DNA from 4 places in the Mycobacterium sp. IDUB_21 genome. Region 2 is predicted to be linked to each of the others. Evidence: riboswitches for the same ligand, from Rfam matches in the RefSeq annotation. Region 2 holds a riboswitch; each other region holds the start of a gene.
The links. Region 2 has a riboswitch for cobalamin ahead of metE (5-methyltetrahydropteroyltriglutamate--homocysteine S-methyltransferase). Riboswitches for the same ligand answer to the same signal wherever they lie in the genome.
Positions count from the first base shown of each region.

Region 1: linked by a shared signal. The riboswitch ahead of ACZYY4_RS02880 (ABC transporter substrate-binding protein) and the one ahead of metE (5-methyltetrahydropteroyltriglutamate--homocysteine S-methyltransferase) in region 2 are both predicted to bind cobalamin.
Region 3: linked by a shared signal. The riboswitch ahead of ACZYY4_RS02945 (magnesium chelatase subunit D family protein) and the one ahead of metE (5-methyltetrahydropteroyltriglutamate--homocysteine S-methyltransferase) in region 2 are both predicted to bind cobalamin.
Region 4: linked by a shared signal. The riboswitch ahead of ACZYY4_RS02830 (PPE domain-containing protein) and the one ahead of metE (5-methyltetrahydropteroyltriglutamate--homocysteine S-methyltransferase) in region 2 are both predicted to bind cobalamin.

Region 1 is NZ_JBVAXQ010000001.1:594,666-602,605, reverse strand. Features, by position in the region: gene cobN (cobaltochelatase subunit CobN) at 1-2,853, opposite strand, end outside; cobalamin riboswitch at 3,086-3,278, shown strand; gene ACZYY4_RS02880 (ABC transporter substrate-binding protein) at 3,316-4,530, shown strand; gene ACZYY4_RS02875 (FecCD family ABC transporter permease) at 4,527-5,561, shown strand; gene ACZYY4_RS02870 (ATP-binding cassette domain-containing protein) at 5,558-7,330, shown strand; gene ACZYY4_RS02865 (DUF7676 family protein) at 7,327-7,917, shown strand.
Region 2 is NZ_JBVAXQ010000012.1:121,659-129,598, forward strand. Features, by position in the region: gene ACZYY4_RS17785 (enoyl-CoA hydratase) at 1-558, shown strand, start outside; gene ACZYY4_RS17790 (lysostaphin resistance A-like protein) at 646-1,365, opposite strand; gene ACZYY4_RS17795 (gamma carbonic anhydrase family protein) at 1,411-1,929, opposite strand; gene ACZYY4_RS17800 (crotonase/enoyl-CoA hydratase family protein) at 1,935-2,723, opposite strand; gene ACZYY4_RS17805 (thiolase family protein) at 2,720-3,865, opposite strand; gene ACZYY4_RS17810 (SDR family oxidoreductase) at 3,969-4,631, shown strand; cobalamin riboswitch at 4,686-4,884, shown strand; gene metE (5-methyltetrahydropteroyltriglutamate--homocysteine S-methyltransferase) at 5,001-7,304, shown strand; gene ACZYY4_RS17820 (hypothetical protein) at 7,382-7,867, opposite strand; gene ACZYY4_RS17825 (VOC family protein) at 7,869-7,940, opposite strand, start outside.
Region 3 is NZ_JBVAXQ010000001.1:609,029-616,968, reverse strand. Features, by position in the region: gene cobJ (precorrin-3B C(17)-methyltransferase) at 1-494, shown strand, start outside; gene cobM (precorrin-4 C(11)-methyltransferase) at 491-1,252, shown strand; gene cbiE (precorrin-6y C5,15-methyltransferase (decarboxylating) subunit CbiE) at 1,238-2,452, opposite strand; cobalamin riboswitch at 2,456-2,587, shown strand; gene ACZYY4_RS02945 (magnesium chelatase subunit D family protein) at 2,615-4,594, shown strand; gene cobO (cob(I)yrinic acid a,c-diamide adenosyltransferase) at 4,594-5,208, shown strand; gene ACZYY4_RS02935 (cobyrinate a,c-diamide synthase) at 5,213-7,600, shown strand; gene ACZYY4_RS02930 (CobD/CbiB family cobalamin biosynthesis protein) at 7,600-7,940, shown strand, end outside.
Region 4 is NZ_JBVAXQ010000001.1:582,530-590,469, reverse strand. Features, by position in the region: gene ACZYY4_RS02845 (NADP-dependent oxidoreductase) at 1-82, shown strand, start outside; gene ACZYY4_RS02840 (LLM class flavin-dependent oxidoreductase) at 79-1,029, shown strand; gene ACZYY4_RS02835 (maleylpyruvate isomerase family mycothiol-dependent enzyme) at 1,026-1,685, shown strand; gene ACZYY4_RS02830 (PPE domain-containing protein) at 1,822-3,555, opposite strand; cobalamin riboswitch at 3,589-3,771, opposite strand; gene ACZYY4_RS02825 (PPE domain-containing protein) at 3,941-5,536, opposite strand; cobalamin riboswitch at 5,566-5,707, opposite strand; gene ACZYY4_RS02820 (NADP-dependent isocitrate dehydrogenase) at 5,731-7,940, opposite strand, start outside.

The sequences.
Region 1 (7,940 bases), on a different contig from region 2:
GGCCCGGCGCAGGTCGCCGTGCTCCGCCAGGTCCGCGCGGGCGTGGGCGGCCACGAAGTTCACCTCGTCCGGCTCGTCGAGGGCCGCCACCATCTGCACGGCGTCGTCGAGCATCGTCACCACGTGCGGGAAGGCGTCCCGAAAGAACCCCGAGATCCGCACGGTCACATCGATTCTGGGCCGGCCCAGCTCCTCACGTGAGATCACCTCGAGCCCGGACACCCGCCGGGACGCCTCGTCCCACTCGGGCCGCACCCCGAGCAGCGCCAGCACCTCGGCGACATCGTCGCCGGAGGTGCGCATCGCCGAGGTCCCCCACACCGACAGTCCCACCGACTCCGGGTAACCGCCGGTTTCGTCGAGGTAGCGCTGAACCAACGAATCCGCCATGGCCTGTCCGGTCTGCCACGCCAGCCGAGACGGCACCGCCCGCGGGTCGACGGTGTAGAAGTTACGTCCGGTGGGCAGCACGTTGACCAGACCGCGCAGCGGCGACCCGCTCGGGCCCGGCCGCACGAATCCGCCGGCCAGGGCGTGCAGCACCGAGTCCAGCTCGGCTGCCGTGCCGGCCAGCCGCGGAACCACCTCGGTGGCAGCGAATCTCAGCACCCGGCGCACCTCGGGATCGGAGTGCAGCGAATCGGCCGTATCCGGCTGCCAGGCGGCGGCCTCCATCGCTTCGACCAGTTCCCGGGCGCGGCCCTCGATCTCGTCGACCGCCGCCGCCGGGGCGTCGTCCTTCAAGCCCAGCGCGGCCCGCAACCCGGGCACCGCATGGTCCACCCCGCCCCAAACCTGCGGGGCGCGCAGGATCGCCAGTACCAGGTTGACCCGCTCCGGGCCGATCGGGGCGCCACCGAGCACGTGCAGTCCGTCGCGGATCTGGGCGTCCTTGATCTCACAGAGCCAGCCGTCGACGTGCAGCAGAAAGTCATCGAACTCTTCATCCTCGGGCCGCTCGTCGAGCCCCAGATCGCGGTGCATCTCCGCCGCGCGCATCAGGTTCCAGATCTCGCCGCGGATCGCCGGCAGCTTTCCCGGGTCCATCGTGGCGATGTTGCCGTACTCGTCGAGCAGCTGCTCAAGACGGGCGATATCGCCGTAGGACTCGGCGCGCGCCATCGGCGGGATCAGGTGGTCGACGATGGTGGCGTGCGCCCGGCGCTTGGCTTGCGCGCCCTCACCGGGGTCGTTGACCAGAAACGGGTAGATCAACGGCAGATCGGCGATCATGGCGTCGGTGGCGCAACTCGCCGACAGCGCCGCGGTCTTGCCGGGCAGCCACTCCATCGAGCCGTGCTTGCCCAGGTGGATCACCGCGTGCGCACCGAAACCGTTTGCCAGCCAACGGTATGCGGCCAGGTAGTGGTGGCTCGGCGGCAGCTCCGGGTCATGGTAGATCGCCACCGGGTTCTCCCCGAACCCGCGCGGCGGCTGGATCATCAGCACGACGTTTCCGGATCGCATTGCGGCCAGCACGATCTCACCGGCGTCGTTGACGAACAGCTTGCCCGGCGCCGGGCCCCACGCCTGCGCCATCGCGTCGCGCAGCGCGCTCGGCAGCTCAGCGGTCCATTCGGCGTACTGTGCTGCGGTCACCCGCACCTGAGCGTCGGCCAGCTGGGCGGCGGACAGCCAGTCCTCGTCCTGGCCGCCGGCCTCGATCAGGGTGTGGATCAGCCGGTCCCCCGCTTCGGTCTCGTCAGCGATGCCCAGCACCCCGAAGCCGTCTCCGACGTCATACCCCTCGTCGGCCAGCCGGTGCAGCAGCCGCACCGCCGACGCCGGCGTGTCCAGACCGACCGCGTTGCCGACCCGTGAGTGCTTGGTGGGGTAGGCCGACAGCACCAGCGCCAGCTTCTTCTGATCATTCGGGATGCGGCGCAGCACGGCGTGGTTCACCACGACGCCCGCCACCCGGGTGCAGCGTTCGGCGTCGGCGGCGTAGTGCGGCAGCCCGTCGTCGTCGATCTCCTTGAAGGAGAACGGCACCGTGATGATCCGGCCGTCGAATTCCGGGATCGCGATCTGGGTGGCCGAGTCCAGCGGGGTGACACCGTCGTCGTTGGCCGCCCAGTCCGCCCGCGATGAGGCCAGGCACAGCCCCTGGAACACCGGGATGTCCAGCGCGGCGACCCGCTCGATGTCCCACGCGCCATCGTCGTCGCCGGCACCCACGGTCGCGGTGGCGTTCATCGCGCCGCCGGCCGCCAGCATGCAGACCACCACCGCGTCCAGGGTGCCCAGCGCATCGAACAGCTCATCGGCGGCGTTGCGCAGCGACGCGGCGAAGATCGGCACCCCGACCGCCCGGCCGGTGGCGTCGATCGCGTCGGCCAGGGCGTGGGCGAATCCGGCGTTGCCGCTGACCTCGTGCGCCCGGTAGTACAGCACTCCCACCCGCACGGCTTCCGCGGAAGTCTCGACCGCCGCGCGGGCAGCGTACCCCCACTCCGGTATCACCCTCGGCTCGTCGAAACCCTCACCGGTGAGCAGCACCGTGTCGCACAAGAACGCGTGCAGCTGAGCCAGATTCGCCGGGCCGCCCTCGGCGAGATAGGCGTGCGCCTGCGCCGCCAACCCGATCGGGACCGTCGAGCACTCCATCAACTCGGCATTGGGAGACCGCTCCCCGCCGAGCACCACCAGCGGCAGGCCCGTCGCACGCAGCAACTTCAGCTCGGTCTCGATCTCTGCGGACGACCCCAGGATCCGCAGCACCACGACATCGGCGCCCGTCAGCACCGGCTCGATGTCCTGACGCGCCGGGTTGCCGAGCCGGTAGGCGGCGCCGCTGGCCCGCGCCGACAGCAGGTCGGTGTCGGAGGTGGAGAGCAAGGCGATGCGCCGCATGAGGGGTCCTCCCCGGGGTTCGCGCCCCGTATCGTCGGATGCCCCGCGGCCGTATCTGGCTCGGGGCGCTTGCCGATGCGCCCCTCACAGTGGCGGAACCGCCCCGGAATTGAGCGGCGGTCCCAGCTTCGGCTCGCCTCCGCCGCCCCTTCGGGCCAACTCCGACGAGCCTCGCTGACCCGCCGGATTCGCACCGGGTTCCTGACGCCGCGAGACGGCGGCCAGCCTAACGCAGCACGGCATGCGAGAATGTCGCCGGTAAGGCGATGGCATCACAGTGAGGAAGCCGGTGCGAATCCGGCGCGGTCCCGCCACTGTCATCGGGGAGTGACCCTCATCAGCCACGGCCCGCCGTTTGTGGGGCTGGAAGGCGAGGCGAACAGTGATCCGAGAGCCAGGAGACTCACGTCATCGCGTCCTGCGAACCGGGGCGGTGTACCCCGAGGAAGCTGATGCGCGCCCATGTCCCGTGCACTGCGGGTAGTCCCTGCGCTAGCCATAGCGCTGGTAATAGCGCTGGCCACCGCGCTGGCCGGCTGCTCGGCCCAGCGCGTCCCGCGCACCCCCGAGGCGCGGCAGGGCTGCATCACCGACTTCGATCCGCACACCGACTACTTTCCGGACAAGTCGACGCTGTCCGAGGCCACCAACTTCAGTATCGAGTACCACCGCAGCTACCAGGTGCTGACCGTCCACCGCCCCTACCTCGGCGGCAAACCCGTGTCGTATGTGTTGGTGCGCTGCGGGGCGCCGGCGCCGGCGCTGAGCGGCGAACTGGACCCCGAATTGGCCCGGGCCCAACAGATCACCGTCCCGGTGCACAGCCTGTACTCGGGCTCGACGACGCATCTGGCGATGATCACCGAACTCGATAAGGCCGGGGTGGTCACCGGCGTGGCGAGCCCGGCCGCGGTCGCCGACCCACAGATCCGCGCGCGCATCGACGCCGGCGAGATCGTCGGCTACGCGCCCGGCGGACAGGTCAACATCGAGAGCGTGCTGCAGGCCGGTCCCGACGTACTGGTCACCCAGGGCATGGACGATCCCGGCTATCCCAAGCTGCGCGAGGCCGGCATCCCGGTGGTGGCGGACGCCGAATGGCTGGAGCCCACCCCGCTGGGCCGCGCCGAGTGGGTCAAGGTTTTCGCCGCGCTGACCGGCACCGAACGCCGGGCCGGGCAGGCCTACGAGTCCGTCCGCGACCGCTACCGCGCGCTGGCCGCACAGGCCGCGGGGACCCGACCCGTCGACGTGCTGGTCGGCACCATGTATTCGGGCAGCTGGTCGATGCCCACCGGGGCCAGCTACTCCGGCCGCCTCGTCGCCGACGCCGGCGGTAGCTACCCCTGGCTGGCCGACCACGGCGCCGAGAACAGGCAGCTGAATTTCGAATCGGTCTACACCCGAGCGGGAAGCGCTGCGCTGTGGCTGGTCACCGACGATTGGAAAACCGTCGACGACGCGGTGGCGCGCGACAGCCGGTACGGCGAACTCACCGCGGTCCGCAGCGGCCAGGTGTGGTCGGCGACCAAAGCCATCGGCCCCGGCGGCGGCAATCTGTACTGGGAACGCGGCACCGCGCGACCGGATCTGCTGCTCGGCGACCTGCTCGCGATCCTGCATCCCGAGCTGGGGACCGACCACGTCTTCGAGTTCTACCGACGGGTGGACCGATGAAGGCGCGCACCACCCTGGTGCTGGCGGGGCTGGCCGCCGCGGTCCTGGTGCTGGTCCTGCTGGGCCTGGCGCTCGGCCCGGTGCGGGTGCCGCTGGCCGACACCGTGCGGGTGCTGTTCGGCGCCGAAGCCTCCGATCCCCGCTGGCAGGTGATCGTGGCGAACATGCGGTTGCCGCGGGTGCTCACCGCGCTGGCCGCCGGGTCCGCACTCGGGGTCGCCGGGCTGCAGCTGCAGACCCTGTTCCGCAACACCCTGGCCGACCCCTACATCCTCGGGGTCAGCTCCGGGGCCAGCCTCGGTGTGGCGCTGGTGGTGCTGGCCGGCGGTGCGGCCGGCGCCGGTTTCTTCACCGCCGGCGCCAGCCGCGGCGGGGAGGTCATCGCGGCGGCGCTGGGCGCGGCGGCGATGCTGACGCTGGTGCTGATGCTGTCGCGCTGGACCCGCTCGGCGGCGACGCTGCTGTTGATCGGGGTGATGATCGGTGCGGCCAGCACCGCGCTGGTGAGTCTGGCGCTGGTGTATTCCGATCCGCAGCGGGTGCAGCAGTACCTGTTGTGGGGCCTGGGCAGCTTCGCCGGAACCGGCTGGGCCGACCTGCGGTTGTTGCTGCCGCTGGTGGCCGTCGGGTTGATTACCGCGGCAATGACGATCAGGCCGCTCAACGCCCTGCTGCTCGGTGAGAGTTACGCGGCGACCATGGGGATTCACGTGCACCGGGCCCGGGTGGTCACGGTCGCCTCGGCGTCGCTGCTGGCAGGTGTGACGACCGCGTTCTGCGGGCCGATCGCGTTCCTCGGGCTGGTGGTGCCGCACGTCGCCCGCATCGCCGTCGGGACCTCCGATCACCGCGTGGTGCTGCCGACGGTGGTGTTGTTGGGTGCGGTCGCCGCGCTGGCATGCGGCATCGTCAGCCAGGTACCGGACAGCGATCTGGTCATCCCGATCAACGCGGTCACCGCACTGGTAGGGGCGCCAGTGGTGATCACCGTGCTGCTGCGGGCCCGCCGCGGATCCGGGGTGCCGTCATGACCCGCATGACACCCGCTGTGGAACTGGCCAGCCTGGCGATCGGCTACCGCAGCCGGCGCCGATCGACGACCGTGGCGGCCGGGATGAGCGCGCAGGCCCGGCGCGGCGAACTGACCGTGCTGATCGGACCCAACGGCGCCGGCAAGTCCACCCTGATCCGCACCCTGGCCGGGCTGCAGCCCGCGCTCGGCGGCCGGGTCCTGCTGGACGGCGCCGACCTGACCGGGCTGCCCCGCGACGAACTGGCCCGCCGGGTCGCGGTGGTGTTGACCGAGCGGGTCGACCCGGGGCTGCTGTCAGCGCGGGCACTCGTCGGGCTGGGCCGCATCCCGCACCTGGGTCTGGGCGCCCGGCTGCGTCCCGAGGACGACGAGATCATCGACTGGGCGCTGACGGCGACCGGCGCGCAGCATCTGGCGTCACGACCGGCATCCGAACTGTCCGACGGTGAATGTCAGCGCGTCCTGACCGCCCGTGCGCTGGCTCAACAGCCCGGGCTGCTGGTGCTCGACGAACCGACCGCGTTCCTGGACGTGTCCTCGCGAGCCGGACTGTTCGGGCTCCTGCGCGAACTGGCCCGCGAGCAGCAGCTGGCCGTGGTGTGCAGCACCCACGACCTGGAACTGGCGCTGCGGGTGGCCGACCGGGTGTGGCTGCTGGATCCGGCGGGCACCTTGGTGGACACCGTCGGTGAGGAACTGATGCTGTCGGGGCGCATCGGCGCGATGTTCGACACCGACACGCTGCGTTTCGACCCGGCCAGCGGCATGTTCGAGTTCGGCACCGAGAACGGTGAGCTCCGGGGTGCCCGCGTCGACGCCCCGGAGCCGCTGCGCGCGGCGCTGATCCGGGTGTTGTCCCGGGAAGGCTGGGACGTCGACGGGCCTGCCGAAGGCTGCGAGATCTCCATCACCGCAACCGATCCCGCCACGATCACACTGCGCTCCGCAACGTCGACCATCCGCACCGCATTGCGTGACCTGCCGGAGCGGCTGCGGGCACTGCCCGCGGACGCGCAACGCTGCGCGCCAAAGGATCAGGTGATATCGGCGCTGGCCGCATTATCGGATGTCAGCCCGTATTTCGCGGTCTCCACGGGTACCGACGACGGAGGCGACTGGCGCCCGGTGACGCAGCTCTACACCGACCAGGCGCTACTCGCCGGCGCGTTCGCAGGCGTGCGGGAGCGCATCGGGGCACCGGATCTTCGGGTTGCGGCGTCGACATTCTTCCTCGGGTTCGCGGCGCGACTTTGGTCGGTCGCCCTCGGCGGGCTCTGCGAGCACGGGCTGCTGCTGGATCTGGATCCCGATGAGTTGCGCTACTCCGAATCCAGCGGAACAGTCCGGCTGCATCTTGCCGATCCGACGGCCTGGTCGTCGCCGGCCGGGGACGCCCAGCGACTGCTGGCCGACATGGTGCTGAACAGGCACCTGACGCCGTTGACCGCCGCGGTGCGAAAACTCGCTCCGATCTCGGAGAAGCTGCTGCACGGCAACGCCGCCTCCGCCGTGCTGGGCGCCGCCCGCGCCCTGCATCGGCATCGCGGTGCACAACTGGCGGCCGAGCCCAGCTGGGATCTGGCCCGAACCGTCTGCGCAGACGAACGCCTCACCGACACAATACGTTTCAACGAGGTTGGCACCGACTATCGACGATCCACCTGCTGCCTGTTCTACCGCACGCCCGGCGGCGGGTTATGCATCGACTGCGCCCTCACCCACAAGCCCCAGGTTCGCTCACAGCAACAATCGAAGGGATCCACATGACCGAGAACACCATCGCCGACGCTGGAACCGTCGTCGCCGATCCCCCGATCGTCGACACCGAAGACCGCGGCCGCGAACAACTGTGGCCGCTGCCCACCGACCAGCAGAGTCTGCTGGATCTGCTGCACCTGTGCTTCGACGAGTACTGGGACGAGATCTGGTTCGGCATCATCATGCAGGGCGCCGCATGGGAGGTGGCCGCCCCCAACGCACCGCGCAAGATCGCGATGCTCGACGGTTATGCCACCGTCGACTTCGGCCGGTGGCACTTTCACCTGTGCATCGGCAAGCACCGGGCCAGCGGCTCGGAGCTGGGCCGGATTCGCCGGTGCACCCGCGCCGAGCTGTACCGCCGGATCGGCAAGGACGGCAACCCGATGTCGTGGGGGGTGCGCCTGTTCAACGGGCGCGACGAGCAGATGATGACGCTGATGCTGCCCAACCCGTTCCTCACCAACGACCAGCAGATGCGCGACGAGCCCGAGTGGGGCCAGCTGGAGCTGTGGGACAAGTTGCGGGACAAGTACCTGGGCTTGGGCCCGGACCCGCTGGACCGCAGCGGAAACCGGATCCGCTGCGGCGGCTGACCCCTAGGGCGTATCGAACTGGC
Region 2 (7,940 bases):
GACGGGGTGCCGACGGAGATCATCGTCGAGGCCAACCGCGCGATCCGGGCGATCGTGGCACTGCCGCATCCGGTGGTGGCCGTGGTGCAGGGTCCGGCCGCGGGCATCGGGGTGTCGCTGGCCCTGGCCTGCGACCTGGTGCTGGCCAGCGACAAGGCGTTTTTTCTGTTGGCGTTCACCAAGATCGGGCTGATGCCCGACGGCGGCGCCTCGGCGCTGGTCGCCGCGGCCATCGGCCGGATCCGGGCAATGCGTATGGCGCTGTTGGCTGAACGGCTGTCGGCTGCCGACGCCCTGGATTGGGGATTGATCAGCGCGGTGTACCCGGCTGAGGACTTCGACGCCGAGGTGGACAAGGCGCTGGCCGGGCTGCTCGCCGGTCCGGCGGCGGCCTTCGCCAAGACCAAGCACGCCATCAATTCCGCGACCTTGTGCGAGCTGGACGCGACACTGGACCGCGAATACGTCGGACAGTCGATCCTGTTGAACGCCCACGACTTCCGGGAAGGCACCCGCGCGTTTCAGGACCGGCGCACGCCGAACTTCACCGACTCCTGAGAGACTCGACTGCCCGCGAGCGTGCGTAAAAACGGTGTCGCGCGCGGCGTGTCGGCCGGGGACATGCACGCTCGCGCAAGGGGGGTACTACATCCCGAAGATCGACGGCAGCGCGAGGACCATCACCAGCCCCCACACCAGGTGCGTCAGCACCGACGCCAACACGCCGCCGGTGGCGCGGCGCTCGATCGCGCAGACGGTCCCCAGCACCAGCGCGGCGACACCGATCATCAGATTGCCGGCGGCCGCCATCGCCGCGGTGTAGAGCAGCGTCGAAAACACCAGCGGATAGTGGCGGCCGAACGCACTGAACAGCGCACCGCGGAAGAACATCTCTTCAGCGATCGCGTTGACGATGGCGATCAGCACCACCAGCCGCCAGGACACGTGAGTGGTGTAGTCCAAGATCGCGATCACCTGCCCGGCCAGCGGAGGGATCTGCTGCACCGCCAGCCCGCCGAGCAAGAACACCCCGCCGAGCACCAAGCCGACGCCGGTGCCGGTGAACACCGGCCGCTCGTTGCGGCCCCGGAAGCGCACCGCACCCAGGTGCAGCGGACCCGCCAGAACCGCCCCCACCGACCAGATCGCGGCCAAGGCCAGTGACAACCAGTAGAACGCCGCGTCGCCCGGGTTCTTGGTGTGCATGAAAGCCAGTACCGCGGCGCCGATCAGCACCACCACGGCCACGACGACACGACGACGCGTCACAACGGCCCGCGGCTCGTGGTAGGGCAGCGAGACCTTATTGAAGATGTCGGTGAATTCGCGCAGCAGGCCGGGTCGGGCCGAACTGGTCTGGGTCATGCCCTAAAACGTAGCGGCCGAATGGCAGCCGGTGGCCTGATTGCGTCAGTTCGCCCGGTGGACTTCGATCAGCCGCCGGTAGGCCGCGGCGTTGTACCGGTTGTTGCGTACTTCGGCCTCGCTGAGCTCCCGTCGTACCCGGCCCGGCACCCCCGACACCAGCGATCGGGGCGGCACCACCGTGCCCTGCGGGATGACGGCGCCGGCCGCGATCAGGGAGCCTTCCCCCACGACGGCGCCGTTGAGGATGATCGCGCCCATCCCGATCAGGGAGTCATCCTCGATGGTGCAGCCGTGCAACACCGCGTTGTGCCCGACGCTGACCCGGGCACCCACCCGGGCCGGGAACTCCTTGTCGACGTGGATGGTCACCCCATCCTGAATGTTGGTGTCGATGCCGATCTCGATCGGCTCGACTTCGGCGCGCAGCGTGGCCGAGTACCAGACGCTGGCCCGGGCGGCCAGGCTGACCTGGCCGATCAGGCTGGCGTTGGGCGCCACCCATGACTCCGGGTGCAGCTGGGGGGCGCGCCCGCGAATGGGGATGATCAGCGGTTCAGGCACTCCGCTCAACGCGCTTTCCACACCGGCGCGCGCTTCTCGGCGAACGCTCGCGGCCCCTCCTTGGCGTCCTCGGAGCGCAGCAGCGCGCTGAACTCCCGGCCGCTGCGGGCCCAGTCCGCCGCCTCGCCGGGGATGGCGCCGTCCTCGACGCCGTAGGCGATTCGCTTGCTGGCCCGCACCGACAGCGGCGCGTTGCCGGTGATCTGTTCGGCCAGCTCCAGGGCGGCCTCCAGTGCCCCACCATCGTCGACCACCCGGTTGACCAGCCCCCAGCGGGCGGCGTCTGCGGCCGACATCGGGTCCCCGGTGTAAAGCAACTCCAAGGCGACCTTGCGGGGCAGTTGGTCGACGATGCGGAAAACCCCACCGGCACCGGCAATCAGGCCGCGTTTGACCTCTGGCAGCCCGAATTGCGCCCGCTGCTCGGCAACCACCAGGTCGCTGGCCAGCGCGATCTCGGTGCCACCGCCGAGCGCGGTGCCGTTGACCGCCGCAATGGTCGGCTTGTCGATGAAGTGCTGCACGTAACCGGCGAAACCCCACTCCGGGTGCTCCGGGTGGTAGATGTTCTCCCGACTGGCGATCGCTTTGAGATCGGCTCCGGCACAAAAGGATTTGTCACCGGTGCCGGTGATCACCACCGCGCGTACCTCGTCGTCATCCTGGGCCTGCGCCAGGGCGTCGCCGATGCCGGTGCTGACCGCGCCGTTGACGGCGTTGCGGGCTTCGGGGCGGTTTATGGTGACCAGCAGGACGTTACCGCGCCGTTCTACCAGAACGGCCGCGTCGCTCACAGCAGCTCCAAGATGGTGGTGTTGGCCTGGCCGCCACCCTCACACATGGTCTGCAGGCCGTAGCGAATCCCGTTGGCGCGCATGTGGTACAGCATGGTGGTCATGATCCGGGCGCCGGAGCCGCCGAGCGGGTGACCGAGCGCGATCGCCCCGCCATTGGGGTTGAGCTTCTTCGCATCCGCGCCGATCTCGGCGAGCCACGCCATCGGCACCGGGGCGAACGCCTCGTTGACCTCGAACACCCCGATGTCGTCGACGCTCAGGCCGCTGCGCTGCAGCGCCTTCTGGGTGGCCGGGATCGGGGCACTGAGCATCATCACCGGGTCGGCGCCGGCCAGCGTCGCGGTGTGCACCCGCGCCAGCGGGGTCAGCCCGAGTTCACGTGCCTTGTCCGCCGACATGAACAACAGCGCCGCCGAGCCGTCGGAGATCTGGCTGGAGTTGCCGGCGTGAATCACGCCGTCCTCTTTGAACGCCGGCTTGAGCTGAGCCATCTTCTCGATCGTGGTGCCGCGGCGAATACCCTCGTCGGCGCTGATCACGTTGCCCTCGCCGTCCTTGATCCCGACGATCTCGTCGGTGAACGCGCCGGAATCCTGTGCTGCGGCTGCCTTTTCATGCGAGGCCAGGGCGAATTCATCGAGCGCGGTGCGGTCCAAACCCCACTTCTCGGCCATCATCTCCGCGCCGGTCCCCTGGTTCGGAGTCTGGCTGTAACGGCTCCGGAACGCCTCCGGGTAGGGGTGCCCACCGTTGGCCAGCGAGGCGCCCATCGGGGTGCGCGACATCGACTCCACGCCGCCGGCGACAACGACGTCATAGTGCCCGGCCACCACGCCGGCGGCGGCGAAGTGCACCGACTGCTGGCTGGATCCGCACTGGCGGTCCACCGTCACCCCGGGCACCGACTCCGGCCAGCCCGCGGTCAGCAGTGCGGTCCGGCCGATGTCCAGGGCCTGCTCGCCGGCCTGCATGACACAGCCCCAGATCACGTCGTCGACCAGGGCGGGGTCCACCCCGGCCCGCCCGACGAGCCCGTTGAGCACCTGGGCGGAAAGCTCCGCAGGGTGTACCCCGGAAAGTCCGCCGTTGCGCTTGCCGATCGGCGAACGCACTGCCTCTACGATGACTGCTTCGGCCATGGGTGCTCTCCTTCATCAACGATGGGTCCTTGACGACGATTGTCGACCGGCGCCTCCGGCCATCGCCAACGGGGGTGCTCAAGTCTCGCGTAGCGTCGAAACCATGGCGCGCATCGTAATCATCGGCGGCCACGGCAAGATCGCCTTGCTACTCGGCCGCATCCTGTCCGAACGCGGTGACCAGGTGACCTCGGTCTTCCGGAATCCCGACCATTCCGAGGAGGTCGCGGTGACCGGGGCGATTCCCGTGGTGGCCGACATCGAACAGCTCGACACCCACGGTCTGGCCGAACTGGTGGCCGACCACGACGCGGTGGTGTTCACCGCCGGCGCCGGCGGCGGCAACCCTGCTCGCACCTACGCGGTGGACCGCGACGCGGCGATGCGGGTGATCGATGCCGCTGGGCAAGCTGGGGTGCGCCGGTTCGTGATGGTGTCCTACTTCGGCGCCGGACCCGGGCACGGCGTGCTCGACGGCGACCCGTTCTACCCGTACGCGCAAGCCAAGGCGGGCGCCGACGCCCACCTGCGGGCCGCTGACCTGGATTGGACGGTGTTGGGGCCCAGTCGGCTCACCGTGGAGCCGGCCACCGGCCGCATCGAGGTTGGGACTGCGGCCGAGGGTGCCGCTGAAAAGGGATCCGTGTCCCGGGGCAACGTCGCACAGGTGATCGCGGCCTGTCTGACCGACGACTCGACGATTCACCGCACCATCGAGTTCAACGACGGCCAGACGCCCATTCCGGAGGCACTTGAAGCCGGTTGACCAGGTAATCTTGATGACGCAACTGGTTTGTCGATACCGCCGCGAGGTGGCGTCGGCATCGAGCGCGACGCGGGTTTTCCGCGGGGCGCGAGAGGGAACCCGGTGGGAATCCGGGACTGTCCCGCAGCGGTATGCAGGAACGACCGCCGTCAAAGGCACTGGTCACGTGTTCGTGACTGGGAAGCGACGGCCACTAGGTGCACCCCCGTGCGAGCCTGCGAGTCCGAAGACCTGCCTGTTGTGCTGGGCGCGCCGCGCCCAGCGGATCACCGCCTCGCGGAATGGGCGTCTGGTTTTGAGGGTTGTAGTGCATTAAATTGCACAGACCGGATCAGCTGGACGACCGCCGGCGGTGCCCCACCCTCACAATTGAAGGATCAAATCGTGACCGTTCAACCCTTTACCGCCACCGTCCTCGGCTCTCCGCGGATCGGACCGCGCCGCGAACTCAAGCGCGCCACCGAGAGTTACTGGGCAGGCCGGATCGGCCAGGACGAACTCAAGAACGTCGCGGCAGGCCTGCGTCGTGACACCTGGGCGCAGTTGACCGAGGCCGGCCTGGACTCGGTGCCGGTGAACACGTTCTCCTACTACGACCAGATGCTGGACACCGCGGTGTTGCTCGGTGCGCTGCCGGCTCGGGTTGCCGATGTCGCCGACGAGTTGGATCGCTACTTCGCGGCAGCCCGGGGTAACAAGGACATCGCCCCGCTGGAGATGACCAAGTGGTTCGACACCAACTATCACTACATCGTTCCGGAGATCGGCCCGGACACCAAGTTCGAATTGAACCCGACCAAGGTGCTCGCCGAGCTGAAAGAGGCTCAGGAGCAGGGGATCCCGGCGCGACCGGTGATCATCGGACCGGTTACGTTCCTGCTGTTGAGCAAGGCCGTCGACGGCGCGCCGGCGCCGGTCTTCCGCCTCGACGAGCTGACCGACGTCTACACCGAGCTGCTTTCCAAGCTGGCCGAGGCCGGCGCCGAGTGGGTGCAGATCGACGAGCCGGTGCTGGTGACCGACATCGCCGCTGACGCCCCCGCGCTGGCCGAGCAGGTCTACACCCGCCTCGCCGGCGCGGCCAACCGGCCGTCGATCTTCGTCGCCACCTACTTCGGCGACCCTGGCGCGGCGCTTCCCGCCCTGGCCCGCACGCCGGTCGAGGCGATCGGGGTCGACCTGGTCTACGGCTCGGAGACCTCAGTTGCCGCGGTTCCAGAGCTGGCCTCCAAGATGCTGGTCGCCGGTCTGGTCGACGGTCGCAACATCTGGCGCACCGACCTGGATGCCGCGCTGGCGAAGCTGGCGCCCCTGCTCGCAAGTGCGGCTGCAGTGGCTGTATCTACATCATGCTCGACCCTTCACGTGCCATACACGCTGCAAGGCGAGACGGGCCTGGACGAGAACCTGCGTAGCTGGCTGGCGTTCGGCGCCGAGAAGGTGACCGAGGTGGCCACCCTGGCCCGTGCCGTGCGCGACGGTCGCGACGCCTCGGACGAGATCGCCGACGAGATCGCCGCGTCCGACGCCGCCGTCGCCTCGCGCAAGTCCGACCCGCGGCTGAACAACGCCGACGTGCGTGGCCGCATCGCCACGATCACCGCGTCCGGTGCACATCGAGGCAGTGCCGAGGCTCGCCGGGCCGCCCAGGACGAGCGGTTGCACCTGCCGCCGCTGCCCACCACCACCATCGGGTCGTTCCCGCAGACGGTCGACATCCGCAAGGCCCGGGCCGCGCTGGTCGCCGGTGAGATCGACGAGGCGGAGTACACCCGCCGGATGAAGGCCGAGATCGCCGACGTCATCAAGCTGCAAGAGCAGCTCGGCCTGGACGTGTTGGTGCACGGCGAGCCGGAGCGCAACGACATGGTGCAGTACTTCGCCGAGCAGTTGGAGGGCTTCTTCGCCACCGCCAACGGCTGGGTGCAGTCCTACGGCAGCCGGTGCGTGCGTCCGCCGGTGCTGTTCGGCGACGTCTCCCGGCCGCAGCCGATGACGACCGCCTGGGCGACCTACGCCCAGTCGCTGACCGACAAGCCGGTCAAGGGCATGCTGACCGGTCCGGTCACCATCCTGGCCTGGTCGTTCGTCCGCGACGACCAGCCGCTGGCCGACACCGCCAACCAGGTCGCGCTGGCCATCCGCGACGAGACGGTAGACCTGGAGAAAGCCGGCATCGCGGTGATCCAGGTCGACGAGCCGGCGTTGCGCGAGCTGCTGCCGCTGCGCAGGGCGGACCAGGAGGCCTACCTGGATTGGGCGGTCGGTGCCTTCCGGCTGTCGACCTCGGGGGTGAGCGACGCCACCCAGATCCACACCCACCTGTGCTACTCGGAGTTCGGCGAGGTGATCGGGGCGATCGCCGACCTGGATGCCGACGTCACCTCGATCGAGGCGGCGCGCTCGCACATGGAGGTGCTCGACGACCTCAACGCGATCGGGTTCTCCAACGGGGTGGGACCGGGTGTCTACGACATCCACTCGCCGCGGGTGCCGTCCACCGACGAGATGGCAACATCGCTGCGTGAGGCACTGGACGCCGTTCCGGCGCAACGCCTCTGGGTCAATCCGGACTGCGGCCTGAAGACCCGCAAGACCGACGAGGTGACCGCCTCGCTGGCCAACATGGTCAAGGCAGCCCGCGAAACCCGAGAAGCCCGCGCCGGCGTGTAGCCCCGGTCGCCGAACGTGCGCCTGCTGCGAAAGAACCATCAAAATCTCGCAGTGGGTGCACGTTCGGCGTTCCGGGCCTACGCCGACGTACGCCGCGCGAGATATTCCTGGCGCAGTTCCCAATTCGCCCCGTCGTAGCTGCGTTCGTCGCGCCAGCGAAACGAGTCCGGACCGATGTCACGGAAACTCCACCGGATGGCGGTGCCGTCCGGCAGCGTGCCGTCCTGCACGATCCCGTCCGCGTCAGCCCTGCCCAGTTGGCTGAGTCGAAGTCCCAGTTGCGGTTCCGTCCACTGGATGTGCCAGGCGTCGAGGGTGGGGTCGTAGACACGCAGTGTCGTCCCGTGAAAGAGACCTTCGGCGTGCCACACGTCCTGGACGGCCCGACCGTCGAGCACCCAGTCCGCGACCATCCAACCGGCAACGCTGCGGGTGCCGTCGTCGCCGTACCAGGTGATGTCGAGGTCCCACCGGCCGCCGACCAACCATCCGTAGCGGGCCATCGCATCGGAATGCTCGGCAGCGGGTCCGGCGGCGAGCAACGCGTCTGCCAGCAATGACATTTCAGGCCGCCACGATGTCGAACTCGTTGCCCTCGGGGTCGGCCAACGTGCTCCAGCGGTAGCCGTCGTCGCT
Region 3 (7,940 bases), on a different contig from region 2:
GAGTGTTCGGCATGGCTGCCGCGGTGTTCGAGGCGTTGGAAAGCACAGCAGATGAGCGCTGCCAAGGCGTCTCGGTGCGAGTGCTGCCCGGCGTCTCGGCGGTGCAGGCGGTGGCCGCGGCGGCCGGCGCCCCGATCGGGGCCGACTTCGCGGTGCTGAGCCTGTCCGACCGGCTCAAACCGTGGGAGGTGATCGAGGCGCGGCTGGCCGCGATCGCGGGAGCAGATCTGGTTCTGGCGATCTACAACCCGGCCTCCCGCGCCCGGCCCGACCAGATCGCGCTCGCCCGCAAAGTGTTGTTGGAGCACCGCGCCCCGCAGACCGTGGTGGTGGTCGGCCGCGACATCGGCCGGGATCAGGAATCGCTGACCGTGACCACGCTGGGCGAGTTGGACACCGACGCGATCGACATGAAATGCCTTGTGCTGGTCGGTGCTTCGTCAACCCAGGTGACGGCGTCGGGCCGGGTGTGGACACCTCGGTGGGTGCGGTGACGGTGCACTTCGTCGGCGCCGGACCGGGCGCCGCGGATCTGCTGACGGTGCGGGCGGCCCGACGGCTGTCCGAGGCCGACGTGGTGCTCTACCCGGGCAGCTATCTCGACCCGGATGTACTCGAACACTGCTGCGCCACAGCAGAGCTCGTCGACACCGCCGTGTTGGACCTGGATGCGATCGTGGACCGGCTGATCACCGCGCACCGGGCAGGCCGGCGGGTGGTGCGGCTGGTGTCGGGCGATCCGTCGCTGTACAGCGCGGTGTTCGAGCAGACCCGCCGGCTCGATGCGGCCGGAGTGCCGTGGGACATCACCCCCGGAGTCCCGGCCTATGCGGCGGCGGCCGCGGTGCTCGGCCGCGAGCTCACGGTGCCGCTGGTGACGCAGTCGGTGGTGCTGACCCGGGTTCAGGCCGCCTCCACCGCGATGCCGCAGTCCGAATCGCTGGCCGCGTTCGCCGCAACCGGCGCCACCCTGGTGCTGCATCTGGCGATCACCCGGATCCGGGAACTGATGGGCGAGCTGGAATCCGAATACGGCGCGGACTGCCCGGTCGCGGTGGTCTACCGCGCCTCGCAAGCCGATGAACTCGTGCTGCGCGGCACCGTCGCCGACATCGCAGGCGCCGTCGAAGCGGTGGGATTGCGTTCGGCCGCGGTGATTCTCATCGGGCGGGCTGTTGCGGATCTGCCCGATCCGTGTGCCGGCGAGAGCCATCTCTACGACGCGGCGCGGGACCGGTCAGGGCAGAACTAGCGCCCACTGGGTGACCGCCCGGGCCGGCGTCCAGCCGGTGAAGGTGCCGAGCGGGGCGGCGTGTTCGACGTGGATGCGGGTCAGCTCACCACCGTGTTCGCGGTAGGCCGCCACCAGCAGCGCCTCGGTTTCCAGCGTGACGCCGTGGGCTACCAGTCGCGCGCCGGGCCGCAGCCCGGCCAAGCAGGCCTCGAGCACCCCCGGCCGGCTCAACCCGCCGCCGACGAAGACGGCGTCCGGCGCCGGCAGCCCTGCCAACGCCTGCGGCGCGGCGGCACACACGACGCGCAGCGCGGGTACCCCGAGGTTGCGGGAATTATCCGAGATCCGCTGTGCCCTGGCCGGATTCGCTTCGATGGCGATCGACCGACAGCTCGGGTGGGCGCGCATCCATTCGATTCCCACCGAGCCGGCGCCCGCACCGACATCCCACAACAACTGTCCGGGCGCCGGCGCCAGTCGGGCCAGCGCGGAAGCCCGCAAGTCGCGCTTGGTCAGTTGCCCGTCGTGGTCGTAGGCGTCATCGGGCAATCCGGCCGACCAGCCGGTCACCAGCGGGCCGGCCAGCTCCAACGCGACGAGGTTGAGCCGCGGCACCGGGCCTTGAAACGCGGGGTAGGTGGCCGCGGTGGTTTCCAGGGCGGACTCGGCCGCGCCACCGAGGTCGCCGAGCACCACCATCCGGCTGTCGCCGTAGCCGCGGTGGTTCAGCAGCGCGGCGATCTGTGCGGGCGTCGTCTCGTCGGCGGACAGGACCAGCACCCGACGGCCCGGCGTCAACTCACGCAGCAGCGCGTGGACCTCACCGCCCGGCGTCCTGATCACCGCAGCCGACTCCGCCGGCCAACCCAGCCGGGCCCGGGCCAGCGTCACCGAGGAGACCGCCGGGACCACCGTGACGTTCTCGGCGCCGAGCATCTCGATCAGTGTGCTGCCCACTCCGGACAGCAGCGGATCGCCGGAGGCCAGCGCGACCACCCGGCCCACCAGGCCGTCGAACAGCGCCGGCAGCCCGGCCCGCAGCGGCGACGGCCAGGCCGGCCGCTGCTGTCCGTCCACCGGCGGCAACAGATCCAGGTGGCGCGGTGCGCCGATCACGACGTCGGCCGCCAGCACCGTCTGCCTGGCCGGTCCGGCAAGGCCGTCCCAGCCGTCGGCGCCGATACCGACGACGGTGATGTGATGGGCTCGGGTGTGCACGGTGTTAGGGTATCGGCGCGAAGTGCCAGGGAAGTCGGTGTGACTCCGACGCAGGCCCGCTACGGTGTTCCGCGGCATTTTCTCGATGAAACTGTCACGGTCAGTCCGGATACCGGCTTCGCGTTGCCAACACCAACGTTGGTCATCACGAGCGGAGCCTCAATGCATCAGTTGTACCCCTTTCCTGCCGTCCTCGGCGGCGACCCGGACGCCCCGGGCGGCCTCGACGACATGGCGCTGGCGCTTGTCCTGAGCGCGATCTCCCCCGGCATCGGCGGGGTGCTCATCCGCGGCGAGAAGGGCACCGCCAAGTCGACGCTGGTTCGCGCGTTGGCCCAGGTACTGCCGCCCATCGACGTGGTGTCCGGCGACCGCTTCTCCTCCGATCCCGCCGAGACGAACCCGCTCTCCCCCGACGGCCCGTTCCCTACCGACACTGCCGTGCAGACCCGCCCGGTGCGGCTGGTGGAACTTCCGGTCGGTGCCACCGAGGACCGGGTGGTGGGGTCCATCCACCTGGAGCGGGCACTGGGCACCGGCGTAGTGGAATTCGAGCCCGGACTCTTGGCACGGGCCAACCGCGGCATCCTCTACGTCGACGAGGTGAACCTGCTCGCCGACCACCTGGTGGACCTGCTGCTGGACGCCGCCGCGATGGGGCGCCTGACCGTGGAGCGCGACGGCGTCTCGGTGACCCACGCCGCCCGTTTCGTGATCGTCGGGACGATGAATCCCGAAGAGGGCGAGTTGCGCCCGCAACTGCTCGACCGATTCGGGCTGACCGTTGAGGTGTCGGCACCGCGCGACGCGGTGTTGCGCGCCGAAGCGGTACGCCGGCGGTTGGCCTTCGACGCCGACCCCGAAACCTTCGTGCGCGGCTACGCCGCGGCCGAGGACCGGCTGCGGGCCCGGATCCAGCAGGCCCGGGAACTGCTGCCGCGAGTGTTGCTCACCGACGCCGCGCTGGTAAAGATCGGGGAGATCTGTGCGGCGTTCGACGTGGACGGTCTGCGCGGCGACATCGTCTGTGCCCGCACCGCGGTCGCCCACGCGGCGTGGCAGGGCCGCGAGGCGGTCAACATCACCGATCTTCGCGTCGCCGCACGGCTGGCACTGCCGCATCGACGGCGGCGCAAGCCATTTGACGCCCCCGGCCTCGACGAGAGCGAACTCGACGAGCTGCTGCCGCCGGCAGATTCCGGCCCCGAGCCCGACCCCGAACACGACCCCGACCCCGACCCGGACGGCCCGCCGGACGGCGGGAACGCCGCACCGCCAGAACAGGGCGGGCCGGCACCGGCCAAACCCGGGTCCACCTCGACCGTCGGCGCCGACTCCCCTTACCGGGCAAGATTGTTCACCGTCGACGGCGTCGGAGCGGGACGCGCCGGCCGGCGCAGCCGGGCCCGCACCAGCTCCGGGCGCCGGGTGGGTGCCACCGCAAGAAACATCGGCGGCGGGCTACACCTGTTCGAGACGTTGCGGGCCGCCGCACCGCACCAGGGCGCCCGCGGCCGAGTGGGCGGACGGATGATCTTGGCGGCGGACGATCTTCGGCGTGCCACCCGGGAGGGCCGCGAGGCGAACCTGGTGCTGTTCGTCGTCGACACCTCCGGGTCGATGGCCGCCGCCGAGCGGATGCGGCATGTCAAGACCGCCATCTTGTCCCTGTTGCTCGACGCCTACCGTCGCCGGGACCGGGTCGCGGTGGTGACGTTCCGCGATGCGCGGGCGGAAGTGGTGCTGCCCGCGACCGGGTCGGTGGAGATCGCCGCCGTCCGGCTCGATGAGTTGCCCGCCGGTGGCCGCACCCCGTTGGCCGAGGGGCTGCTCGAAGCCTACGAGGTGATTCGCCGGGAACGGCTGCGCGACCCGGCCTGCCGCCCGCTGCTGGTGGTGTTGACCGACGGCCGGGCCACCGCCGGCGTCGACCCGGTCGAGCGGTCCCGACGAGCCGCGGTTCAGCTTGCCGGGCAAGACTTTTCGGCGGTAGTCGTGGATTGTGAGAGCGGCCGGATGCGACTCGGGTTGGCGCGCACCCTGGCCGAGCACCTGCGGGCCGAATACGTCCCGCTGCCCCAGGTGAGTGCCGAGGCGCTCACCGGTATCGTGCGTGACGCCACCGGAAGAGGAGCCGCCTGATGCCCCAAGGACAACCGCTGACGGTGCCCGATGACAACCTGACCACCCGTCAGCGCCGCAACCGTCCGCTGCTGATGGTGCACACCGGCGACGGCAAGGGAAAGTCCACAGCCGCGTTCGGGATGGCACTGCGCGGCTGGAACCAGGGGTTCCGGATCGGCGTGTTCCAGTTCGTGAAATCGGCGAAATGGCGGGTCGGCGAGCAGGCGGTGCTCGAACGGCTCGGCACCCTGCACGACGAGACCGGCGAGGGCGGCCCGGTGCAGTGGCACAAGATGGGCTCGGGATGGTCATGGAGCCGAAAGGCCGGCAGCACCGAGGACCACGCCGGCGACGCCCTGGCCGGCTGGACCGAAGTGAAACGCCGCCTGACCGAGCAGACCCACGACCTGTACGTGCTCGACGAGTTCACCTACCCGATCAACTGGGGTTGGGTGGACGTCGACGACGTGGTGGAAACGCTGCGCAACCGGCCGGGCAATCAGCATGTGGTCATCACCGGCCGTCGCGCCCACCCGCAGCTGATCGAGATCGCCGACCTGGTCACCGAGATGACCAAGGTGAAGCATCCGATGGACGCCGGACAGAAGGGCCAGCGCGGCGTTGAGTGGTAGGGGCATGGTTCCTCTACCCCGGGCTGTCGTCGCCGCGCCCGCGTCCGGGCACGGCAAGACCACGGTGGCCGTCGGGGTGATGGCGGCCCTGGCCGCGCGCGGACTGCGGGTCAGCGGACACAAGGTCGGCCCGGACTACATCGATCCGGGCTATCACGCGCTGGCCACCGGGCGCCCGGCCCGCAACCTGGATCCGTATCTGGTCGGTGCGGACCGGATCGTTCCGCTGCTGCTGCACGGCGCTGGAGGCGCCGATTTGGTCGACATGGCCGATATAGCCGTAATCGAAGGCGTGATGGGGCTTTTCGATGGACGGCTCGGCTCCGGCGGCGACGCCTCCACTGCCCATGTGGCGGCGCTGACCGCGGCACCGGTGCTGTTGGTCGTCGACATCTCGCACGCCTCCCGGACGCACGCGGCGATGGTGGCGGGCCTGGTCGCGTTCGACCCGGACGTGCGGGTGGCCGGCGTGATCCTAAATCGGGCAGGTAGCGCCCGGCACGCCGAGGAAGTCGTTGACGCGTTGCGCCCCCTCGGCATTCCGGTGCTGGGGGTGCTGCCCCGTGACCCCGGTGTGCAGGCGCCGTCTCGGCACCTCGGGCTGGTACCGGCCGCCGAACGGGACGAGTCCGGTGCGATGGTGGCCCGGTTGGCCGGGCTGATCGAGCAGCACGTGGACCTCGAGGCGGTATTGGAGATCGCGCGGCGAGCACCAAGTTTGGCCGGCCGGCCCTGGGATCCGACCGCTGAGGTGGGCGTCGGGTCGACCCATCGGCCGGTGGTGGCTGTCGCCGGCGGCCGGGCGTTCACGTTCGGCTACACCGAGACTTTCGAGTTGCTGCGCGCCGCAGGCTGCGAGGTCGCCTGCTTCGACCCACTCACCGACTCGGATCTGCCGGCCGGGACCGCGGGAATCTACCTGGGCGGCGGGTTCCCGGAGGTGTACGCCGCCGAACTGGCTGCCAACACCGCGCTGCTCGATGCGGTGCGGGCGGCCATCGACGCGGGGGTACCGACCGTCGCCGAATGCGGCGGGCTGGCGTATCTGTGTCGCAGTGTCGACGCGGCCCCCGGGGTGGGGGCATTGCCCGCCGACGCGGAGATGTCGCCGCGCCTGACCCTGGGCTACCGGTCCGCCACCGCACCGGCCGACAGCCTGCTGGCGCGGGCCGGCGACCAGGTGACCGGACACGAGTTCCACCGCACCCGTGTCATTTTCGCCGACCCGGTCGCCGCCGCCTGGCAGCTGCCCGATGGCCCGGACGGTATCGGCGGACCGAGCCTGCACGCGTCGTATCTGCACACCCACTGGGCCGGGTATCCCGGGCTGGCTCAGCGCTTCGCCGATGCCACGCACCGCTTCGCCGGCGCCGACCGCCGTCACGGCGATTCCGCTCTGCGCCATCACGGCGATGCCGAGGCGAGGCACGGGCTGCTCGATTTCGCGGTGAACGTCTACGCCGGGCCGCGTCCGGGCTGGCTGGATGACGCCCTGCACAACTCGCTGGCGGACGCCGCCCGTTACCCCGACCCGGCTGCGGCCCGCGATGCGCTGGCCGACCGGCATGGTCTGCGCCCCGATGAGGTGCTGCCCACCGCGGGTGCATCCGAGGCATTCGATCTGGTGGCCCGGTTGCGCGCATGGCGGCGGCCGGTGGTGGTGCACCCGCAGTACACCGGGCCGCACGCGGCGCTGATCGCCGCCGGCCACACCGTCACCACCGTGCTGTGCCGGGCCGAAGACGACTTCGCGCTGCATCCCGACGACGTGCCCGACGACGCCGACCTCTTCGTCGTCGGCAACCCGACCAATCCCACCGGGGTTCTGCATCCGGCCGAGACACTGCGAATGCTGCTGCGGCCCGGGCGGGTGGTCCTGGTCGACGAGGCGTTCCTGGACGCGATTCCCGGTGAGCCGGAAAGCCTGGCCGGGCAACGGCATCCGGGCCTGCTGGTGAGCCGCAGCCTGACCAAGCACTGGTCGATCCCCGGGGTCCGGGCCGGATACCTGCTCGGCGATCCGCGGCTGATCGCCGACGCGGCACGGCTGCAGATCCCCTGGTCGGTGTCGGCGCCGGCGTTGGCCGCCATGCTGGCCTGTTCTGACGAGCGGGCGTTGACCGAGAGTGAGTGCCGGGCAAAGCAATTGGCGTTTTGGCGGGAAGTGTTGGGCGCCGCTCTCGCTGCTCGCGGTGTGCCGTTCGTTGCCGGGGCCGCGCCCTATGTGCTGGCCCGGGTCGGCGCTGGGGTGCATGCGGCGTTGCGTGAGACGGGTGTTGCGGTGCGGCGTGCTGACACCTTTCCGGGTCTCGACGACAGTTGGGTGCGGATCGCGGTCCGTCCCCCGGAATTGACCGATCGACTGCTGGCCGCACTCGACCGGGTCCGGTGATGCCGGCCCGGGCTTTCGGGCTGCTGCTCGGTTACGCCGCCGACCGCGCCTGGGGTGACCCGCGCCGGCTGCACCCGGTAGCCGGATTCGGGAGCTGCGCGCTGGCGTTGGAGCAGCGGCTTTACTGTGATAACCACGCGAGCGGTCTGGCCCACGTTCTGATGCTGGCCGGAGGTGCCACCGGGCTGGCGTACGCCGCCGAACACTCGGCCCGAAACCCGTTGGCGCGTACCGCGCTGACTGCCCTGGCGACCTGGGCGGTACTCGGCGGACGCTCGCTGGAGCGCGAGGCTGCCGCCGTGTATGACTTCTTGGACGCCGGAGACCTCGACCGGGCCCG
Region 4 (7,940 bases), on a different contig from region 2:
ACGTGCCCTGCAGCTTGTCGGCGACGGCCACACCACCGGCAAGATCATCCTCACCGCAGCGGCCGAGACGATCAGCGCATGACGCCAGAGGCGAGCCTCGGGGTCGTGGCACCACTGACCGGTGATCAGTGGGCCGGCGCCGAGCCCGGGCAGCTGAATCGTCTGGTACGCACCATCGAAGATCTCGGCTTCGATTCACTGTGGGCCAACGATTCACTCTTCGGACCACGAGTTGAGGCCTTGACGTTTCTGACGGCGGCAGCGCCGGTCACCGAGCGCATGACGCTCGGTACCGCGGCACTGCTGCCCGCACTGCGTCGACCGCTACAGACCGCACAGGCGCTGGCCTCATTGGATCTGCTGTCGCACGGTCGGTTGATCGTCGGTGTGGGCGCAGGCTTTCCAGGGGCCTCCGAGCGCGAGTACGCACTGTCGCAGGTACCGTGGCCGCGACGTTTTGCCCGCCTGGACGACACCGTGGCGCTGTGGCGACAGCTGTGGGCCGGCGAGGGTCCCGACGAGTTTCGCGGCGCGACGATCTCCCTTGCGGGACTTCCCGATTGCATCGCGACGGCGACTCCCGGTGGCCCGCCGGTGTGGCTTGCCGGCGACACCCCGAACGCCCGAACCCGCGCTGGCACACGCTATGACGGATGGCTCCCATATCCGCCCACACCCAAGCAGTACGAGGCGGGCCTCGATGAGGTACTGGCAGCCGCCCGAGGCACGGGCCGCGCGCAAAGCGATATGACACCGGGGTTGTTCGTCACCGTGCTGATCACCGATGCCCCAGATGGTGGCCGTGAAGCGCTGGAGCAGTTCGCGAAGGCAACGTACGGATATCCGTTGCGAATCATCGAGCAAATCCAGACGTTCGCGACCGGATCGGCCGAACAGGTCGCTACGACACTGGCAAGCTACATCGACGCCGGAGCCCGCCACCTGGTATGCCGCATCGCAGTACTGACACTGAGCGACTTTCACGATCAACTCAAACAGCTACGCCATATCCGGGAGGAGATCAAGTGACGCGTCCTATGCCGCAGCGGGCACAGACGATCGCCCAACTACTCGACGAGTACCAGCATTTCGCCGAGCTATTGAGTTCCATAGAAATGGCCGCGTGGAACCGGGCGACACGGTGTTCGAAGTGGCAGGTTTGCGACGTCGCAGGGCATGTCGTCGGTCAGGCCGTCGAGACCGTTAACGGCATGATCGGCACTCGGACCCCCGACGAGCAGGCCGCATCGATGCGGCACCTGCTGCCTTCGACACTCGCCCTTGAGTTGCTGGACGCGAGAAGCAAGACGGCAGTTCTCGCCGCCACTTTCGACGACTCCGACTGGGAAAGATCCAGCCCCCTACCATATTTCACGATTGGCCAGGGGATGCATTCGCTTCTGGCTGATACCTTCATCCACGCCGACGACATTCGGGCCGCTCTTGGCCGACCCGCTGTGACGGGGCCAGCCCTGTACACAAGCATTGATTTCATTCTGGGCCTACTCAGCCGGGACAAGGCCGCATTGGCCGACCCGGATGTGGCACGGCTTCTCGCTCTGCCGCCGGAAAGCCTCGGGCATGCCACCGGATTGGATCCGCACGAATTCCTGCTCGCCGCCACCGGACGCCGCGACACCACATGGTTGGGCCTTCCGCCATACATCAACGTATTCCGGTCCTGAGGCAATGATTGATTACGCCTCTGGCTCGGGCGGGTTGCCCGTCGCGTTCTCGGATGCCGCGATATGCGCGCCACGCCTTCACCGATAAGACACCCATCGAACGCCCACGCGTTCACAACCTGCCCGTCAAGAACGCCTAGGGCTCCTCGGCCGGCCAGGTGTGGGGCATCATCGGACTGACCGCGCCCCCGCCGAACCCGTCGTCAGCCAACTCGGTGAGCCCGCCGGGTCGTGCCGCGGCCACCCGATGCGTGCCACCGACGAAGCCGTGCGGCCCGGCACTCCGGCCCGAAGCGGACACCGGCTCCGGCACCAGGTCTTGGTCCAGATCCATGTACTCGTGGCCGCGTCCCAACATGCTGGCCTTTGCACGGCGCCGGTGGCGCTGGGGCGCAACCTGTTCCGCCGCCTCGGCCGCGGGGTCATCTGCACTGTCTGGCTTGGGCGCCGCCTTCTTGCGCGCGCTGGTCCCCGATCCTCGTCGGGCACCCATGTCCAGGCCGCCGACCAGGTACATGTAGGCCGGCATGGTCACCGACGGCGGCCCCGCCGGGGTGGGCGGCGGCGCACCGGGCGGCGGGGTGGGGGCAGCGGCGGGCGCGGCCGGCGGCGCGGGCGTCGGGGACGGCGCCGGAGCCGGCGCGGGGGTGGACGCCGGCGGCTGGGCCATTGCCAGCGCGGGTGAGGGGGGCGGGGCCGGGGGCGGCGGGACGGCAGCAAAGTGGTGTGCCGTCGCCCCGATCCCCAGACCGCCGAGCACTCCCGCCGGAGCCAGCACGCTCGTGGCGGCCAGCGCCGGCAGCAGCGCCGGTATCAGTACCGTCTGGGTGATCAGATAGTTGAGCGCCTGGATGGTGTTGCCGATCGTCGCGGTGACGATCTCGACCATCGCCAGCGATACGACCAGACCCAGGCCCTGGGGATTGAACAGGGCGGTGTACATGATCGCGATCAGGTCGTCGATGATCACGATGCTGGTGAACGCGAAGTAGGAGCCCGGATCCAGCGGCACCGAGAAGATGTAGGCCAGGTTGGCGGGGTTGAAGAAGCTCAGGGGGTTTCCGGTCCACGCCAGCCACGACCCGGGCACCCCGGGCGGCGGCAACATCGGCGATCCGGCCTGCAGGGCCGCGAAGAACTTGGCCAGCGGGTCCGCGATGCCGTTGAACCCGATCTTGTTGAAGAACTCCGTCAACTGCGCATACAGCGGGTACTGACCGCTGTCGGGGTAGGGCGGATGCGGGACAAGGCCTTCCAGCCATTTCGCGAAGTCGAGGAACCACTGCGGCGGCTGCGGCGGTTGGGAGGGCGTCGCGTCGGCGCTGCCGGGCGTCTTGAGCACCACCGGTGCCGGCTCGGGCTGCGGCGACGACGCCACCGCGGTGGCCGCGGTCGCCTCGTAGCCGGTCATCACGGTGGCGGCCTGCAGCCACATCCGCGCGTAGTCGGCCTCGTTCAGCGCGATTGGAATCGTGTTGATACCGAAGAAGTTTGTGCCCACCAGCACGCCGTGGGTGGCGTGATTGGCGGCCAACTCCGCCAGGGTCGGCATCGCCGCCAGCGCACTGGTGTAGGCCGCCGCCGCGGTCTGCTGCGCGGTGGCCGCCACCGTCGCATCAGCACCGGCACGCAGCAGCCACGCCAGATAGGGACCGTTGGCGGCCACGAACGCCTCGGCGGCCGGACCCTGCCAGGCTCCGGCCTGGACAGCGGCCAACAGGCTGGTCAGCTCGTCGGCGATCGCCGCGTACTCAACGGACAGGGAGGTCCACGCCGCCGCGGAGGCGAGCAGCGGGCCGGCGCCGGGGCCGGCGGACAACAGGGACGAATGGATCTCAGGAGGCGACGCCACCCAGATAGGCGCGGTCAAGGTGATCAGCTCTCTCGGGGTACACCGCCCCGGGTCGCAGGATGCGACGACGTGAGTGTCCTGACTCTCGGATCACCGCTCCCCTCGCCTTCCAGCTCCATCAGAGCCGTGGCTGTTGAGGTTCGCTCCCCGATCACAGTGGCGGGACCGTGCCGGATTCACACCGGCTTCCTGCACCATCGTTGCCTTACCGACGCATTCTCGCACGCTGAGGCGATCGCAAGCGCGGCGGAGCCGGGCGAAGCGGATCGCCGTGACGGCCCGAGGCGATCGCAAGCGCGGCGGAGCCGGGCGAAGCGGGTCGCCGTGAGGACCCGAGGCGATCGCAAGCGCGGCGGAGCCGGGCGAAGCGGGTCGCCGTGATGGCCTGAGTTGATCGCTTGCGCTACTCCCGCATCCAGGTGCCCGGTGTCATCGGGGTCCTCACCCCGCCACCGAACGCGTCCCGGGCCAGGGCGGCGAGTCCGCTCGGCGCCACATCCGCCAGGTCCGCAGAGTCCTCCAGATCCATGTACTCGAACCCGCGGCCGAGCATGTCGGCCTTCGCCTTCCGGCGCCGACGGGCCTTGACCTGTGGCTCGGCGGCGGCCGCGGGCACCGGCACCTCGGCGGCGTCGGGCTCGGGTGCTTTGCGGCGGCGCGCGCTGGTGCCGGCCGCCCGGCGGGCCTGCTGGCCCAAGCCGGCAACCAGGTACATGGCGGCCAGGCTGTCTCCCGGAGCCAGCGGCGGCGCGGGCGGCGCAGGAGGTGCGGGCGGCGCACCCGGCGGCGGTGCCGGGGCCGGAACCGGTGCCGGAGCGGGCGCCGGTGCCGGAGCCGCCGCCGGCGGGGTGGGCGCCACCGTCAGGCCGGCGAACGGCGGTGGGACCGGAGCCAGCGGAACCGGGACGGCGTGCAGTGCGGCCAGGCCGGACAGGCCGGCCAACCCGGCCAGTGGTGCCGCCGCCAGCGGTGCCAGGGCGGCGGTCATCATCGGCAGCATCACCGGGATCAGCACGATGGCCTGCTCCAGCAGCGTCTTGAGCAAGGCGATCACATCGGTGATGATCGTGCCGATCGCCTCGACGGCGGTGAACAGCAGCGTCGAGGCGATGGTGCCGGGGTTCCCGGAGGCGAACGCCGCGGTGAGATCCGCGGCGATGAACGCGAACGTCTGCGACAGGTAGGCGGCGAACGATCCGAAGTCCATCGGGTAGCCCAGCGCGAACGCGATGTTGTAGGGGCTGAAGAAGCTGAGCGGATTGCCGGTGATGGTCAACCAGGGGTCGAATCCGGCGAAGATCGACTGGAGGTAGGGGTTGCTGGCCAACTCGTTGATCATCGGCTGCAGGACATTGTTGTAGAAGTCGGTGTAGCCGCTGTTCTGCAGCCACTCCATGATGTCGTTCTGCCGATCCGGCGGCAGCGCCGGCTGGCTGGCATCGCTCGAACTGGCCGATTCGGCTTTGGCGATCTGCGGCGCCGCGCCAGCCTGCGGGCTCGACGCCATCGCCGCGCCGGCGACGGCCTGGTAGCTGGCCATCACGGTGGCGGCCTGCAGCCACATCCGGCCGTAGTCGACCTCGTTCAGCGCGATCGGGATGGTGTTGACGCCGAAGAAGTTGGTGCCCAGCAGCACCGCGTGGGTGGCGTGGTTGGCCGCCAGTTCGGCCAGCGTCGGCATCGCCGCCAGCGCGGTGCTGTAGGCCGCGGCCGCGGTCTGCTGCGCGGCGGCCGCCACGGCACTTGTGGTGCAGGCGTGGAGCAGCCACGCCAGATACGGCACGTTGGCCGCCACATACGCCTCGGCACTCGGGCCCTGCCACGCCCCTGCCTGCACCGCACCGAGCAGCGCCGTCAGCTCGTCGGCGATCTCGGCGTATTCGGTGCTCAGCGCGCTCCAGGCCGCCGCCGAAGCCAGCAGCGGACCGGCGCCGGGGCCGGCCGACAACAACGTCGAATGAACTTCAGGGGGAGATGCGATCCAGATCGGCGCGGTCACGTTCGCCAGCTCTCTGGGGTGCCCGCCCCGAATCGCAGGATGCGACGACGTGAGTATCTGGCTCTCGGAGGAGGTTCACTCCCCGATCACAGTGGCGGGACCGCACCGGATTCGCACCGGCTTCCTACATCGTCATCGCTTTACCGCCGAATTGTCGCACGCCGGGCATCACCGAGTCCGCCGAGTGGGGCCCGTCAGTCCTTGGCGTCGACCGCGGCGTTCAGCGTCGGGCTGGGCCGCATCACCGCCGACGTCAAGTCGTGGTCCGGTGCGTAGTAGCCGCCGATGTCCACCGGCTTGCCCTGCACCACGGTCAGTTCGTTGAGAATGGCGTCCTGGTTCTTGTCCAGCGCATCCGCCAGCGCGGCGAAGTGCTTGGCCAGCTCGGTGTCCTCCGTCTGCCCGGCCAGCTCCTGCGCCCAGTACTTGGCGAGGAAGAACTGGCTGCCGCGGTTGTCGAGCTCACCGGTCTTGCGCGACGGGCTCTTGTTGTCGCCCAGCAGCCTCCCGATCGCCGTGTCCAGCGTCTCGCCGAGGATCTTGGCGCCGCTGTTGCCGGTCTTGGCGCCCAGGTCGTCGAAGCTGGCACCCAGCGCCAGGAACTCCCCGAGGGAGTCCCAGCGCAGGTGGTTCTCCTCCACCAGCTGCTTGACGTGTTTGGGCGCCGAACCGCCCGCGCCGGTCTCATACATGCCGCCGCCTGCCATCAGCGGCACGATCGAGAGCATCTTGGCGCTGGTGCCCAGCTCCAGGATCGGGAACAGGTCGGTGAGGTAGTCGCGCAGGATGTTGCCGGTGGCGGCGATGGTGTCCTGCCCGCGGATCAGCCGCTCCAGGGTGTAGCGCATGGCCCACACCTGCGGCATGATCTGGATCTCCAGGCCCTCGGTGTCGTAGTCCTTGAGGTAGGCCTTGACCTTTTTGCGCAGCTCGGCCTCGTGCGGACGCTCGGTGTCCAGCCAGAACACCACCGTCATGCCAGAGGCCCGCGCCCGCTCGACGGCCAGCTTCACCCAGTCGCGGATCGCGGCGTCGGTGACCGTGCACAACCGCCAGATGTCGCCGGCTTCGACGTGCTGGGTCAGCAGCACCTCGCCGGTGGCCAGATCCACGATGTCGGCGACCCCGGCCTCGGGGACCTCGAACGTCTTGTCGTGGCTGCCGTACTCCTCGGCCTTCTGCGCCATCAGGCCGACGTTGGGCACGGTGCCCATGGTGGCCGGATCGAACTGGCCGTGGGTCTTGCAGAAGTTGATCATCTCCTGGTAGATCCGCGCGAACGTCGACTCCGGATTGACCGCCTTGGTGTCCTTCTGCCGCCCGTCGGCGCCGTACATCTTGCCGCCGGCCCGGATCATCGCCGGCATCGAGGCGTCCACGATCACATCCGAGGGCGAGTGAAAGTTCGAGATGCCGTTGGCCGAGTCGACCATCGCCAACTCGGGACGGTGCTCGTGGCAGGCGTGCATGTCCTCGATGATCTCTTCACGCCGCGAGGCCGGCAGCGTCTCGAGCTTTTCGTAGAGGTCGGACAGGCCGTTGTTGACGTTGACGCCGAGGTCGTCGAAGAGCTCCTGATGCTTGGCGAACGCATCCTTGTAGAACACCTTGATGGCGTGGCCGAACACGATCGGGTGGCTGACCTTCATCATGGTCGCCTTGACGTGCAGGGAGAACATCACGCCGGTCTTGCGGGCGTCCTCCATCTCCTCCTCGTAGAACTCGCGCAGCGCCTCAATACTCATGAACATCGAATCGATGACCGTGCCGTCGAGCAGGGAGACCTTCTCCTTGAGCACGATCGTCTCGCCGCTCTTGGTTTTCAGCTGCATCTTCACGTCGCGGTCGCCGTCCACCGTCATCGACTTCTCACCGTGGTAGAAGTCGCCGGTACGCATGGTGGCCACATGGGTGCGCGACGCCTGCGACCACTTGCCCATGCTGTGCGGGTGCTTGCGGGCGTACTCCTTGACCGCCTTGGGTGCGCGGCGGTCGGAATTTCCTTGTCGCAAAACCGGATTCACCGCACTGCCCAGGCACTTGGCGTAGCGGTCGTGGATCTCGCGCTCGGCGTCGGTCTTCGGGTCCGCGGGGTAGTCCGGCAACGCGAAGCCCTTGCCCTGCAGCTCCTTGATCGCGGTGACCAGCTGCGGCACCGATGCGCTGATGTTGGGCAGCTTGATGATCGTGGTGTCGGGCAGGCCGGTGAGCCGCCCGAGTTCGGCCAGGTTGTTCGGCACCCGTTGCGCCTCGGTCAGCTCGTCGGGGAACTCGGCCAGGATGCGGGCCGCCAGCGAGATGTCGCTGGGCTGGACATCGATACCCGCCGGCCCGGCGAAGGCCTGCAGGATCGGCAGAAACGAGTACGTCGCCAGCAGCGGCGCCTCGTCGGTCAGCGTGTAGA